Saccharophagus degradans 2-40: one gene and its partner. Each later gene encodes a partner of the first gene's protein in a complex. Links are inferred from orthologs where the notes say so. Each region holds a gene or a part of one and is shown on either strand. Other genes may lie near its edges. The genes, in order: nusB and rpsJ.

Region 1 (7,373 bases):
AGCGAGTTCCAGCAGGAGATAGACCGCCTGCAAAAACCGAAGCCAAGCCCAATAAAGTAAGCCCTAATTTTTTGTTTGCCGGTGCACCTGCAGTGCGGGCGCACCGTTAAGCCCTATTGTGAAATACCCCATGTCTAATTATTCAGTTGCTGACCAACGCTTTATGACGCGCGCAATGCAACTTGCTCGCGAAGGCACTTACACCACAACCCCTAATCCACGGGTGGGCTGTGTGTTGGTGGATGCAGCGAATAACATTGTGGGCGAGGGCTACCACGTGCGCGCCGGCGAAGGTCACGCAGAGGTCAACGCCATTGCCGATGCTGGCGCTGCCGCACGCGGAACAACAGCTTATGTCACCCTAGAGCCGTGTAGTCACACCGGTAAAACCGGCCCCTGCTGCGAAGCGTTAGTTGCGGCAGGTGTAAGCCGCGTTGTGTATGGCATGGAAGACCCCAACCCCAAAGTGGCGGGCAGGGGCTTAGATCACCTCGAAGCCGCAGGCATTCAAGTAGATGGGCCGGTGCTAGAATACGATGCCTACGAGCTTAACCCTGGTTTTATAAAGCGCATGCGTCAAGGCTTGCCGTTAATTCGCATCAAAATGGCAATGAGCTTAGATGGCCGCACCGCAATGGCCGACGGCACCAGCAAGTGGATTACCAGCCCCAGGGCGCGCGACGATGTACAGCGTTTGCGCGCGCGCAGTTGCGCTCTTATTACAGGTGTAGACTCGGTTTTGTTGGACGACCCATCGCTAACCGTGCGCCTGTCGGACGATGCCCGCCAACCATTGCGGGTAATTGTAGATAGTAAGTTGCGCCTACCTAAAGATGCCGCCATTCTTAGCCAGCCTGGTAAAACCGTCATCGCTACCTGTGCTAATGTAAATCAAGCACAAAGCCCCTATGGCGACACCGAAATTTGGACGCTGCCCGAAAAAGACGGCCGTGTTAGCCTGCAAGCCCTAGCGCGCAAGTTAGCGCAGCAAGAGTGCAATGAAGTATTGGTAGAAACTGGCGCAACTCTGGCCGGTGCATTTGTATCCAGTGGGCTAGTGGATGAGCTTGTTATTTACATGGCAGGCAAACTATTGGGCAGTACCGCCCGTCCGTTGTTTGATATACCCATCAGCAAAATGAGCGCCCAATTGCCGTTATCTATTACCGATATTCGTGCAATTGGCGATAACTGGCGTATTACCGCCATTCCAGACCCAGAAGGTTAGCAGAAGGTTAGAGCGCAACTATGTTTACCGGTATTGTTGAAGCCAAAGGCACCATAGCCAAACTAGAGCCGCGCGACGGCGATGTGCGGTTGTGGGTAACCGCCCCCGATCTCGACTACAGCGATGTAGCTTTGGGTGACTCGATAGCCACCAATGGCGTGTGTCTAACCGCTGTGCAGTTGCCGGGTAACGGCTTTGCTGCGGATGTATCGCGCGAAACCTTAAGCTTAACTACCTTGGTAAATTGGCAGCCCGGCACTGTGGTTAACCTAGAAAAAGCACTTACCCCGCAAACCCGCTTGGGGGGGCATATAGTAAGTGGCCATGTAGATGGCGTAGGGGAAGTGGTGTCGCGTCACCCAGATGCGCGCTCGGAGCGATTTACTATTCGCGCCCCTAAAGAATTGGCGAAATACATTGCTCACAAGGGGTCTATAACCGTCGACGGCACCAGTCTTACCGTAAATGCCGTAAATGGTGATTTATTCGAGCTGAATATTGTGCCCCATACGCTGCAATGGACCATAATTGATAGTTATACCGCGGGCACCAAAGTAAATTTAGAAGTGGACGTAATAGCCCGCTACTTAGAGCGCTTACTGCTAGGCGACAAGGCTGCCGAGCCCAATGCGCAAAGCGAGATGACCGTACAGTTTTTAGCGGAAAACGGCTATTTAAAATAAGGTAACGAAAGGTTTACTGGCTTTATGGAACTGAATACCACAGAAGAAATTATTGATGAAATCCGTCAGGGCCGCATGGTTATCTTGATGGACGACGAAGATCGCGAAAACGAAGGCGATCTTATTATGGCTGCCGAGCAAGTGCGCCCCGAAGACATTAACTTTATGGCGACCCACGCCCGCGGGTTAATTTGTTTGACCCTGTCGGAAGAGCGCTGCAAGCAACTCGATTTGCCTCTTATGGTACGCGACAATCACGCCGCGCATTCCACTAACTTTACCGTATCTATCGAGGCGGCCGAGGGCGTAACAACGGGAATTTCCGCCGCCGACCGCGCGCGCACCATTCGCGCTGCGGTTAAACGCGATGCTTTGCCACGCGATTTAGTTCAGCCGGGGCATATCTTCCCGTTAATGTCTCAACCTGGCGGTGTACTAAGCCGAGCTGGCCACACAGAGGCAGGCTGCGACTTGGCGCGTTTGGGTGGCTACGAGCCAGCTGCCGTTATAGTGGAGATTATGAACGAAGATGGCAGCATGGCGCGCCGCGAAGATTTAGAAAAATTCGCAAAGCTGCACAATATTAAAATTGGCACCATCGCCGATTTAATTCAGTACCGTGCCATTAACGAAAAAACCGTTACCTGTATTAACGAGCGCACCGTACACACCAATCACGGCGAATTTATTTTAAAAACCTATTTAGATAAAGCGCGCAAAGAGTGCCATTTTGCCTTACTGAAAGGCGAGGTTCGCCCCGACGAACCCACGCTTGTGCGTGTGCATGTGGGCAACACCGCGCGCGACGTATTAGGTGTGCAGCGCACCGACATGGATAACCTTTCGTGGAGCTTCCAAGATGCCATGAAACGCGTGGCAGAAGAGGGCAACGGCGTGCTGGTATTAATTTGCCACAACGAAACCACCGAAGAAATTGAAGAAAGTATCGATTGGATGCTAAGCGGTAAAAAAGCGCGCCCTCGCCAAGACGTAGCCTACAAACAAGTGGGTACCGGTTCGCAAATACTTAAAGATTTAGGCGTAAGTAAAATGCGTTTGCTAAGCGCACCTTTCAAATTCAAAGCTATTTCTGGTTTTAATTTAGAAGTTGTGGAATACCTTAAAAACGACGCATAAGCCAACAAGATTGAACAAATATTAGGAGAAAAATATGACCATTAAAGTAATTGAAGGGGATTTTAAAGCCTCTACCGGCAAATACGCATTGCTAGTAAGTCGTTGGAACAGTTTTGTTGTTGAGCATTTAAAAGATGGCGCTATAGATACATTGCGTCGTCACGGTATTAGCGACGAAAACATCGAAGTTATCTACGCGCCTGGCGCATTCGAGTTTCCATTGGCTGCGCAAAAGCTAGCAGATGCAAAACGCTACGATGCCATTATTGCATTGGGTGCAGTTATTCGCGGTGGTACACCTCACTTCGATTACGTTGCCGGCGAATGCACCAAAGGGTTAGCGCAAGTATCGTTAAACGCAGGTTTGCCCATTACGTTTGGCGTACTTACTGTAGATTCCATCGAGCAAGCCATAGAGCGCTCGGGCACTAAAGCAGGTAACAAAGGCGCAGAAGCGGCTTCTACTGCATTAGAAATGGTTTCTCTTATTAGCAAAATATAAAACGGTTAACGTTCTTACCCGTTATTACAAGGTTAAACATTGAATGAAAGTTAGCGCAGCAGCTCGCGGTCGAGCCCGACATTTTGCCATGCAAGCCCTCTACCAGTGGGAAATGTCTGGCAATGCACTTCATGTGATTGAAGCCGAATTCCACACCGACAACGATATGTCGAAAGTGGATGTGGAATATTTTCACGAAATTCTTCACGGCGTAGCGGCTATTAAATCAACTCTGGATGAAACCTTTAAACCGTTTTTAACCGGTTTGCGTTTAGATGAAATCGACCCAGTGAGTTTGGCGGTATTGCGTCAAGCTTGTTACGAATTCGAAAAGCGTGTTGATGTGCCCTACAAAGTAGTCATAAACGAAGCGGTAAATCTTGCCAAAAAATTTGGCGCAGCCGATAGCCACAAGTTTATTAACGGCGTGTTAGATAAAGTAGCATTGCGCGTTCGCAAAGACGAAGTAGAAGCCATGCGTACCGGCCGAAGCTAATACACCGCCACGTGAACGAGTTTGATTTAATTAAGCAGTATTTTCGCAATGTGTCGCCAGTTGTTGAAGGCACAACGCTCGGCAATGGCGATGATTGCGCGCTGCTGCAATTAAAACCAAACCAAACTATGGCGGTATCGGTAGATACATTAGTAGAAGGCGTTCACTTCCCGTGTGGGGCGAGCGCAAACGATATTGCGCAGCGCGCATTGCGCACGGCATTAAGTGACCTTGCCGCTATGGCCGCAACGCCGCGCTGGGTAACCCTAGCCCTAACCTTGCCGCAGCATAATAGCGACTGGTTAAGCGCGTTTAGTGAAGGCTTGCGCGCCGATTTGCACGCATTTAATTGCGAGCTTATAGGCGGCGACACAACCCGCGGTGCACTTACTATAAGTGTGCAAGTGATGGGCGTAGTAGAAAATTACCCCGCGTTAACGCGCGCAGGCGCCAAGGTAGGCGATGGTATTTTTGTTACCCACACTTTAGGCAATGGCGCTGCCAGCTTATTGCAGGTGCTGGGTAAATTGCAGTCTTTAGCGCTGCCTAATGCATTGTGTAGTGAGTTGGATGACTTATTCTATCGCCCTGAATTAGCGTTTTACGTCGCGCAACAATTGCATGCTGTTGCCACCAGCGCCATTGATATATCCGATGGCTTAGTGGCAGATTTAAAACATATTTGTACGGCCAGTGGTGTAGGGGCAAAGGTTAATGTAGCGCAGCTACCGTATTCTGCTACCGCAAAAAGCTTGGCAAAGGGTATAGAAAATACAGCGCTAAATAGTGAGCGGCTTACCGCGCAACAGTTGTTACAGCAGTGGGCTTTATACGGCGGTGATGATTACCAACTGTGTTTTACCGCCCCCGCCCACGCAGTAGCGGAATTAAAAGAGCAAACCCCGTTGGCCGCAACGCAAATAGGTGTGGTAGTGGCCGAGCAGGGTGTGCAGTTGCATAACAATGGTCAAGCCTTAGCCGTGCAACACAAAAACGGATACACACATTTTGAGTGATGCAGAATTAACAAAGCATTCGGTTGTATTGCCGGTGCCGCATTTTAGACAGTTGCTGCAAGACCCGCGCTTATTACTTGCATTTGGGTTTGGCTCTGGGCTCTCACCTATTATGCCCGGCACCATGGGTACAATGGTGGCTCTGCCAATTTATTATTTAATGGCACCGTTAAATATTTGGCTGTATATCGCGCTTGTGGTGCTAAGTATTTTAATTGGTAACTATTTGTGTGGTTACGCAGCTAAAAAATTAAAAGTGCACGACCACCCAGGTATAGTGTGGGATGAGTTTGCAGGCATGTGGATAACCATGATAGCCGTGCCCTTTAGTTGGCAAACTCTGTTGGCGGGGTTTGTACTGTTTAGAATTTTCGACATGGTAAAACCCTGGCCAATAAGTTTGGCCGATAAACATATTCACGGTGGCGTGGGTATTATGTTCGACGATGTACTCGCAGGCTTTGCCGCTTTAGCTTGCCTGCACGGTGCGCTGTATATGGGGTGGTTAATGTGAAGCTACTAAAAAGCAAATGGAATTTTGCATGTTTATTGGTAAGTGTTATTTGGCTCGCAAGCGTAAACGCAGTTGCATTGGATGCAAGAAAGGTAGAAGTGCGCGGCCTGTTTAAAAATGCCGCCATATTGCAGGTTAACGGCCAGCAGCGAATGCTAAAGGTAGGGCAAACTTCGCCTGAGGGCATAAAGTTAATAGCAGCCGATAGTAAGCAAGCCGAAATTGAAATAGACGGCAAGCGCACAGTGCTTAGCCTGTCGAAAAAAATTGCCGCCACGTTTTCCGAGGCCGCGCTGGGGGAGGCACGTATACCCGCAGGTCGAAATGGCCATTATTTTACAACCGGTATGATTAACAATCAGTCGGTTAAGCTGTTGGTGGATACTGGCGCGAGTTCTATAGCGTTAAATTCGATTGTGGCAAAACAGTTAGGTATAGATTACTTAACCAGCCCTCGCTATGTGGGCGTAGCAACTGCAAGTGGCACCACCCGGGGTTATAGGGTTACTTTGCGAGAAGTTACAGTTGGCGGTATTACGTTAAACAATGTAATTGCAGTGGTTACAGAAGGCGAATTTCCGCGCGATATATTATTGGGTAACACATTTTTATCCGAATTGGATATGAAAGTAGAGTCTGGCGTGCTTATTTTGCAGGCCAAATATTAGAGGAAGTATTAGTGACGGTTAAATACGTCGAATCATCCAAACTGCCAACCCCAATGGGGATGTTTGCGATGCACGGGTTTTCTGACGACAGCAGCGATAAAGAACACGTTGTGCTTACTATGGGAGATGTTTCTTCCGAGGAGCCAGTATTGGTGCGCATTCATTCCGAGTGCTTAACCGGCGACGCGCTATTTAGTTTACGTTGTGATTGCGGCGCGCAGTTGCAAGCGGCAATGCATAAAATTGCGATAGAAGGGCGCGGTGCTATTTTTTACTTGCGCCAAGAAGGTCGTGGTATTGGTTTGTTAAATAAAATTCGCGCATACAAATTGCAAGATTGCGGTGCCGACACGGTAGAAGCAAATGAGCGCTTAGGTTTTGGTGCCGATATGCGTGACTACTCTATTTTAAAGCCCATGTTTGAACACCTAGGCATAGCGCAAGTAAAACTAATGACCAACAACCCGCGCAAAATAGATGCCCTTACCCAATACGGTATAAACATTGTTAATCGCATTCCACACGAAACTGGGCGCAACCCACACAATGCCGATTACCTAGAAACTAAAAAAGGTAAGCTGGGGCATATGTTTGGTGAAAAAGACGGCGAGTAATGCGGTAAATAACTAACTCAGAAATTAAGTAAGACAGAAAAGATATATAAAAAAGCCCTCGGTAATTCCGCAAATTAAACAGGTGTAATTCACGAGGGCTTTTTATTGTGTGCTTAATAGCAAGTAAAAATTACTGGCTTATATCAAACGAAAAACTGCCATCAATATTATCGCCAGTGTAAGTAGCTATATCGAAGGTACCGCTAACAGCGGTATCGCTAATCGCACTAATGGTTACGCTGCCCATAGTGGCAGAAAGCGAAGCTGGGTCGCTGGGAGTGCCGCCAAACACCGAAGACATAAGCATTACGCTAACAACATCGTCGCTATCTGCATCGTCAAAAAAGTCGATAACATCGTAAGTGCCGGTAGTAATAGAGCTTGGGAACTCCAGCATTAAGCTGACTTTGGTGTCGCCGTAGGGGGCTTCGACTGTAATAGAGGTTGCGCTGTTACTGCGTTCTTCCTCCTGGCCGTTAGTGGTAACGGTGATGTTGGCATCAGAGAATATGTGG
Region 2 (7,386 bases), 3.2 Mb from region 1 along the record:
CGTTTTCGGGCTCTATTATTGCGTTTACTAAGTTGCAGGGCTTGGTGTCTGGTTCGCCAATTGTATTTCGTGGTCAGCACGCCCTAAATGCCGCGCTAGGCATAGCCATAGTATGTTTGGTGGCTTATTTCTGTGCGGACCAGTCGCCGATGGTGTTCTGGGGGATGACGGCATTAGCTTTTATTATTGGCTTTCTTATTATTATCCCTATTGGGGGTGCTGACATGCCGGTTGTGGTGTCGATGCTTAACTCCTACTCGGGATGGGCGGCGGCCGGTATTGGTTTTACTCTGCATAACAACGCTTTGATTGTGACCGGTGCACTGGTGGGTTCCTCGGGGGCTATTCTCTCGTACATTATGTGTAAAGGTATGAATCGCTCGTTCTTTAATGTGATTCTTGGTGGGTTTGGTGCCGATGCGGAGTCTTCTGCTCCTGCAGGTGGCGGTGCAGATCGGCCGGTGAAACAGGGTAGCGCAGAGGACGCAGGCTTTATTATGAAGAATGCAGGCTCGGTAATTATTGTGCCTGGCTACGGTATGGCTGTGGCTCAGGCTCAGCATGCGCTGCGCGAGATGGGCGATGAGCTTAAGAAGGCGGGTGTTAAGGTCAGCTACGCTATTCACCCTGTGGCGGGGCGAATGCCTGGGCATATGAACGTGCTGCTGGCGGAGGCAAATGTCCCCTACGACGAAGTGTTCGAGTTGGAGGATATCAACAATGAATTCCAGCAGGCGGATGTAGCCTTTGTGATAGGTGCTAACGACGTAACGAACCCTGCTGCCAAGACTGATCCTCAGAGCCCTATCTTTGGTATGCCTATCTTAGAGGTGTCCAGAGCGCGTACCGTGCTGTTTGTGAAGCGAGGGATGGCCGCAGGTTACGCTGGGGTGCAGAACGAACTTTTCTTCAATGACAACACAATGATGTTATTTGGGGATGCAAAAAAGATGGTAGAGGGTATACTGCGCAACCTCGATTAGGTGGCGTTGTGTAATTTCGCTGCGAAAACACCGGTTTTTGGGCTTATTAAAGCTTGAAATCGGTGTTTTTTTATAATTGAGACCAACCAAATATCGCCTGTTTGCTAAATGGTTAAATTGTTTAAAAAATAGCTGAATATTGTGTTGACAGGTAAGGGGGTAGTCATTAGAATTGCGCCCTCATTTCGACCAGCCCTAAACATCGGGTGGGTGTCGAAGGTTCTTTAAAATACTGGGAGTTTTGGTTCATATGCAGAATCAACGTATTCGAATTCGCCTGAAAGCTTTTGATCACAAGTTGATTGATGCTTCTACTCAGGAAATTGTTGAGACCGCTAAGCGTACTGGTGCGCAGGTTCGAGGTCCTATTCCTCTTCCTACTCGCAAAGAGCGTTATACGGTTTTGGTTTCGCCGCACGTAAACAAAGATGCACGAGATCAATACGAGATTCGTACTTACAAGCGCTTGCTAGACATCGTTGAGCCAACCGAAAAAACGGTTGATGCTTTGATGAAGTTAGATTTGGCAGCGGGTGTTGAAGTACAAATTAGTTTGGGCTAGAACTCCTAAGATTTGCCGGCGATTTTGCCGGTCTTTTGTGTAACGCTCTGAAATGGGCGGCCGTAGCGGGTAAAAGCCCCGTACACTGAGAGGTTAATGAAAATGACGATTGGTATAGTCGGCCGCAAGAGCGGTATGACGCGCATTTTTACAGACGATGGTTTATCCGTTCCTGTTACTGTGGTTGAGGTTGATCCTAACCGCATCACCCAGGTGAAAAGCGTAGAAACCGACGGTTATGCAGCAGTGCAAGTAACCGTAGGGTCTCGTCGAGCCTCCCGTGTTAGCAAGCCTGAAGCGGGTCATTTTGCTAAAGCAGAAGTTGAAGCGGGTCGCACCGTACTTGAATTGCGCAACGAAAGTGGCGAGCAATTCGAAGTTGGTGGGCTGCTAACTGTTGAAGCTTTCGAAGCTGGTCAAAAAGTTGATGTGACTGGTGCATCTAAAGGTAAGGGTTTTGCTGGCGTGATTAAGCGCTACAACTTCCGTATGCAAGATGCAACACATGGTAACTCTTTGTCTCACCGTGCTCCTGGTTCTATTGGTCAATGTCAAACTCCTGGCCGAGTATTTAAAGGCAAGAAGATGGCAGGTCATATGGGTGCTGCACGTGTAACCACCCAGAACTTAGAAGTTGTTCGGGTCGACGTTGAGCGTAATTTACTGTTGATCAAGGGTGCTGTTCCTGGTGCTCCTGGTGGTGACGTAATTATTCGTCCCGCAGTTAAATCGCGTAACAACGGTTAAGTGTCCTAGGGGAGTCGACCATGGAATTAAGTATTGCTACACCACAAGGCGCGAAGGGCACAGTTAGTGTTTCTGAAGCGGCTTTTGGCCGAGAATTTAATCAAGATCTTGTTCATCAAGCTGTTGTTGCCTTTATGGCTGGTGCTCGTCAGGGTACTAAAGCTCAAAAGAACCGCGCTGCGGTTTCTGGCGGCGGCAAAAAGCCTTGGCGTCAAAAGGGAACTGGCCGTGCGCGTGCCGGTACTATCCGAAGCCCATTGTGGCGTTCAGGTGGTGTTACTTTTGCTGCTGAGCCTCGCGATCATTCGCAAAAGCTGAACAAAAAAATGTACCGTGCAGCGATTCGTTGCATATTGTCTGAGTTGGCTCGTCAAGAGCGCTTAGTTGTAGTTGAAGAGTTTGACTTGGATGCTCCAAAAACTAAGGATCTAGTTCAGAAGCTAGCTCAGTTCGATTTGGCGGACGTTTTAATTATTGGTGAAGACGTAAGTGAAAACTTATATCTAGCCGCACGTAATCTTCACAAGGTAGATGTTCGTGATGTTAACGGTTTAGATCCTGTTAGCTTGATCCGCTTTGATAAGGTTGTTGTGACCGTTGCAGCCCTTAAAAAACTTGAGGAGGTGCTGGTATGAACTTAGAGCGCCTATATAAAGTTCTTCTTGGTCCTGTTATTTCTGAAAAGTCAGCTGTAGTTGCTGATAAAGGTAATCAGGTTGTTTTTAAAGTAGTTAAAACAGCCACTAAGCCAGAAATTAAAGCAGCCGTAGAAAAACTGTTTAATGTAAATGTTCGAGACGTTCGCGTATTAAATGTTAAAGGCAAAACTAAGCGTACTCGCTTTGGTTTGGGCCAGCGCAGCGACTGGAAAAAAGCCTACGTACGACTAGAGCAAGGTCAAGAAATTGATTTTGCCATAGCGGAATAAGGAGCGTATTAGAATGCCTATTGTAAAACGTAAGCCTACTTCAGCTGGTCGTCGCTTTGTAGTTAACGTAGTTAACGCTGATCTACATAAAGGTGCACCGCATGCTCCTTTGTTAGAAAAGAAAAGTAAAAGCGGTGGGCGAAACAATAACGGTCGCATCACTACTCGTCACATTGGTGGTGGACACAAGCAGCACTATCGCGTTATCGACTTTCGTCGTAACAAAGATGGAATCCCTGCTAAAGTTGAGCGTTTGGAATACGATCCAAACCGCACTGCCTACATCGCGCTAGTATGTTATGCCGATGGTGAGCGTCGCTACATTATCGCTCCAAAAGGTGTTAAAGCTGGTGATGTGATTCAGTCTGGTGATGCTGCTCCAATCAAGCCTGGTAATGCCCTGCCTTTGCGCAACATTCCAGTTGGTAGCGTTGTTCACTGTATTGAAATGAAACCAGGCAAAGGTGCTCAAATTGCACGCTCTGCAGGTACATCGGTTCAGTTAGTTGCTCGTGAAGGTCAATACTGCACCTTGCGTTTACGCAGCGGTGAGATGCGCAAAATTCTTTCAGAATGTCGCGCAACTCTAGGTGAAGTGTCTAACAGTGAACACAATTTACGTTCACTTGGTAAGGCTGGTGCTTCACGCTGGCGTGGTGTTCGTCCAACCGTTCGCGGTGTAGCGATGAACCCAGTTGATCACCCGCACGGTGGTGGTGAAGGCCGTACTTCTGGTGGTCGTCATCCTGTATCACCTTGGGGTACGCCTACTAAGGGTTATAAGACTCGTAGTAACAAACGAACTGACAAGATGATTGTTCGTCGTCGCAATAAGAAGTAAGTGACGACTAAATAGCAACAAGAGGAAAATACAGTGCCACGTTCACTGAAGAAAGGTCCCTTTATCGATCATCACCTGCTAAGCAAGGTGGAAGCGGCTGCAGAAAAGAATGACCGTCGCCCAATTAAAACTTGGTCACGTCGTTCAATGATCCTGCCAAATATGGTTGGTTTAACTTTGGCAGTTCACAACGGTCGTCAACACGTGCCTGTGTTGGTTAACGAAGAGATGGTTGGTCACAAGCTGGGTGAGTTCGCTGTAACTCGTCTGTACCGTGGCCACGTAGCAGATAAGAAAGCTAAGCGCTAAGCGCTGAAGCTAGGCGAGGTAGAATTATGGAAGTAGCAGCTAAATTACGCGGCGCTGGCATGTCAGCGCAGAAAGCGCGCTTGGTTGCAGACCAAATTCGTGGTAAATCGGTAGAAGAAGCCTTAGATTTGCTGACTTTCAGCACTAAAAAAGGTGCCGCCCTTATCAAGAAGGTCTTGGAGTCAGCCGTAGCAAACGCAGAGCACAACGAAGGTGCAGATGTGGATGAGCTGAAAGTGTCTACGATTTTCGTAGATGAAGGTTTAACCATGAAACGTATCAGGCCGCGTGCAAAAGGTCGTGCAGACCGAATTTTGAAACGCACTTGTCACATTACCGTTAAAGTAGCGGATCAATAAGAGAGTCGACTTATGGGTCAGAAAGTACATCCAACAGGTATTCGACTTGGTATTGTCAAAAAGCATACATCTACATGGTATGCCGGCAAAGCTGAGTATGCAGACAAGTTGAATCAAGATTTGCAGGTACGCAAATATATTCAAAACGCTTTGGCGCACGCATCTGTGAGCCGTATCGATATCGAGCGTCCTGCGAACACTGCACGTGTGACTATTCACACTGCTCGTCCAGGTATCGTAATTGGTAAAAAAGGCGAAGATGTTGAAAAACTACGCACTGAGCTAACTAAGCAAATGGGCGTTCCTGTTCATATCAACATCGAAGAAATTCGTAAACCAGACTTAGATGCTGCCTTGGCTGCTCAAAGTGTGGCTCAGCAGTTAGAGCGTCGTGTTATGTTCCGTCGCGCTATGAAGCGCACAGTTCAAAATGCAATGCGTCAAGGTGCTGAGGGCGTTAAAGTTCAGGTTGGTGGTCGTTTGGGCGGTGCTGAAATCGCACGTTCCGAATGGTACCGCGAAGGTCGTGTACCTTTGCACACTCTCCGTGCTGATATTGACTACGCAACTGCAGAAGCTTCAACCACTTACGGCATCATTGGCGTAAAAGTTTGGATCTTCAAAGGCGAGATCATTGGCGGTATCGAAGAAGTTGAAGCCAATCAGAAAAAGAAAGGCTCTAAGTAAGAGCGCAAACTCATACCAGTTAGTTAAGGGTTAGGCAAATGCTGCAACCGAAGCGTACAAAATTTCGCAAGCAACAAAAAGGGCGAAACCGTGGACTGGCGCATCGTGGCTCAAAGGTTAGCTTTGGTGAGTTCGCGCTCAAGGCTACCGGGCGTGGACGAATTACTGCTCGTCAAATCGAAGCAGCCCGTCGTGCGATGACTCGTCATGTTAAACGTGGTGGAAAAATTTGGATTCGAGTTTTTCCAGACAAACCTATTACTGAGAAGCCTCTTGAGGTTCGTCAAGGTAAGGGTAAAGGTAATGTTGAGTACTGGGTGTGTCAAATCCAGCCAGGAAAAGTACTTTACGAAATGGAAGGTGTTTCTGAAGAATTAGCTCGTGAAGCTTTCACGCTAGCTGCTGCGAAACTACCTGTGACTACAACTTTTGTTAAACGATCGGTGATGTAATGAAAGCTGAAGATCTCAACAAAAAATCTGTTGAAGAGTTGAAAGCAGAGCTGCTATCCCAATTGGAGGGACAGTTTAAGTTCCGTATGCAGAAATCAACTGGTCAGTTAACTCAAACGCATTTGTTGAAGCAGACTCGACGCGACATCGCTCGTATCGAAACTGTTCTTCGTCAAAAAGCGGGCAACAAAGCGTAGGTGATCGGGCATGACTGAAGCAAAAAAATTGGTACGTACGCTAACAGGTAAAGTTGTTAGCGACAAAATGGAAAAGTCTATCGTTGTTCTGATCGAGCGTCGAGTGAAGCACCCCGTTTACGGCAAGTACGTGAGTAAATCTACTAAGATGAAAGCGCACGACGAAGCGAACGATTGCAAAATTGGCGATACCGTAACCATCGCTGAGTCTCGTCCTCTATCGAAAACAAAGTCTTGGACTTTGGTTAAAATCGAAGAGCGAGCTACCCAGATATAATCTGGCTGCGACTAGATAGAGATTTCGGAGAAAAACGATGATTCAAACGCAAAGCTATTTGGATGTGGCCGACAACAGTGGTGCCCGTCGAGTGATGTGTATCAAGGTATTGGGCGGTTCACACCGTCGTTATGCCGGTGTAGGCGACATCATTAAAGTTACCGTAAAAGAAGCAATTCCTCGCGGTAAAGTTAAAAAAGGCCAGGTAATGAATGCTGTTGTTGTACGCACCAAAAAAGGTGTACGCCGCGCAGATGGGTCTTTGATTCGCTTCGACGATAATGCTGCAGTGATACTGAATGCTCAGAATGCACCTGTAGGGACCCGTATTTTTGGGCCAGTAACTCGTGAGCTTCGCGGTGAGAAGTTCATGAAGATTATCTCTTTGGCACCAGAAGTACTTTAAGTACTTCCAGGCCGAGTGTGAGAGGTTAATGTTATGCGTAAAATTAAACGTAATGACGAAGTGATAGTTATCACGGGTAAAGACAAAGGGAAACGCGGTAAAGTTAATCGTGTATTGTCTGATGATCGCTTGATTGTTTCTGGTGTTCAAATCATCAAGAAGCACCAAAAACCAAATCCGCAAATGGGTATAGCGGGTGGAATCATCGAAAAAGAAGCGCCAATACAAGCTTCAAACGTAGCCATTTTTAACCCAGCCACCAACAAAGCAGATCGCGTTGGTTTCAAGCTGCAGGAAGACGGCAACAAGATTAGAGTTTTCAAGTCCAATGGCGAAGCTATTGACGCATAATCGCGCTACCAGCTGATTGAGTGGAAAAAACATGGCTAGGCTTAAAGAAATATACAAGAAAGAAATCGCTCCGAAACTTCTTAAAGATTTGGAGCTTAAGAATCCGATGGAGATTCCTCGCATTACTAAAATCACCCTAAACATGGGTGTTGGTGAGGCTCTTGCGGATAAAAAAGTTTTAGAGAACGCAGTAAGCGACCTAGAGAAAATCGCAGGTCAAAAAGCTGTTGTTACTCGTGCAAGAAAATCTATCGCGGGCTTTAAAGTTCGTGAAGGTTGGCCGATTG

Evidence for each region.
Region 2: the proteins of nusB (region 1) and rpsJ are in contact, whole or in part, in a solved structure (PDB 3D3B), measured with the Escherichia coli proteins. The link is inferred for Saccharophagus degradans 2-40 from one-to-one orthologs.

Annotation. Positions count from the first base shown.
Region 1 is NC_007912.1:4,392,647-4,400,019, reverse strand. What follows is about bases 2,444-5,319. They hold nusB (transcription antitermination factor NusB), read left to right. Parts: upstream 2,444-3,593; coding sequence 3,594-4,046; downstream 4,047-5,319. Other genes in these bases: SDE_RS18055 (phosphatidylglycerophosphatase A family protein), read left to right, coding at 5,052-5,319; thiL (thiamine-phosphate kinase), read left to right, coding at 4,058-5,062; ribE (6,7-dimethyl-8-ribityllumazine synthase), read left to right, coding at 3,083-3,550; ribBA (bifunctional 3,4-dihydroxy-2-butanone-4-phosphate synthase/GTP cyclohydrolase II), read left to right, coding at 2,444-3,048. Also shown: transcriptional regulator NrdR, read left to right, coding at 1-60; bifunctional diaminohydroxyphosphoribosylaminopyrimidine deaminase/5-amino-6-(5-phosphoribosylamino)uracil reductase RibD, read left to right, coding at 131-1,228; SDE_RS18080 (riboflavin synthase), read left to right, coding at 1,249-1,911; more of ribBA, read left to right, coding at 1,936-2,443; more of SDE_RS18055, read left to right, coding at 5,320-5,576; SDE_RS18050 (retropepsin-like aspartic protease family protein), read left to right, coding at 5,573-6,244; ribA (GTP cyclohydrolase II), read left to right, coding at 6,256-6,858; SDE_RS18040 (hypothetical protein), read right to left, coding at 6,989-7,373. UniProt on the Escherichia coli protein: Part of the processive rRNA transcription and antitermination complex (rrnTAC). The complex forms an RNA-chaperone ring around the RNA exit tunnel of RNA polymerase (RNAP).
Region 2 is NC_007912.1:1,243,315-1,250,700, forward strand. What follows is about bases 1-2,889. They hold rpsJ (30S ribosomal protein S10), read left to right. Parts: upstream 1-1,233; coding sequence 1,234-1,545; downstream 1,546-2,889. Other genes in these bases: SDE_RS05055 (NAD(P)(+) transhydrogenase (Re/Si-specific) subunit beta), read left to right, coding at 1-983; rplC (50S ribosomal protein L3), read left to right, coding at 1,648-2,292; rplD (50S ribosomal protein L4), read left to right, coding at 2,313-2,889. Outside these bases: more of rplD, read left to right, coding at 2,890-2,927; rplW (50S ribosomal protein L23), read left to right, coding at 2,924-3,220; rplB (50S ribosomal protein L2), read left to right, coding at 3,234-4,061; rpsS (30S ribosomal protein S19), read left to right, coding at 4,095-4,370; rplV (50S ribosomal protein L22), read left to right, coding at 4,397-4,729; rpsC (30S ribosomal protein S3), read left to right, coding at 4,742-5,416; rplP (50S ribosomal protein L16), read left to right, coding at 5,455-5,868; rpmC (50S ribosomal protein L29), read left to right, coding at 5,868-6,065; rpsQ (30S ribosomal protein S17), read left to right, coding at 6,076-6,342; rplN (50S ribosomal protein L14), read left to right, coding at 6,380-6,748; rplX (50S ribosomal protein L24), read left to right, coding at 6,782-7,099; rplE (50S ribosomal protein L5), read left to right, coding at 7,131-7,386. UniProt on the Escherichia coli protein: Involved in the binding of tRNA to the ribosomes. Part of the processive rRNA transcription and antitermination complex (rrnTAC). The complex forms an RNA-chaperone ring around the RNA exit tunnel of RNA polymerase (RNAP).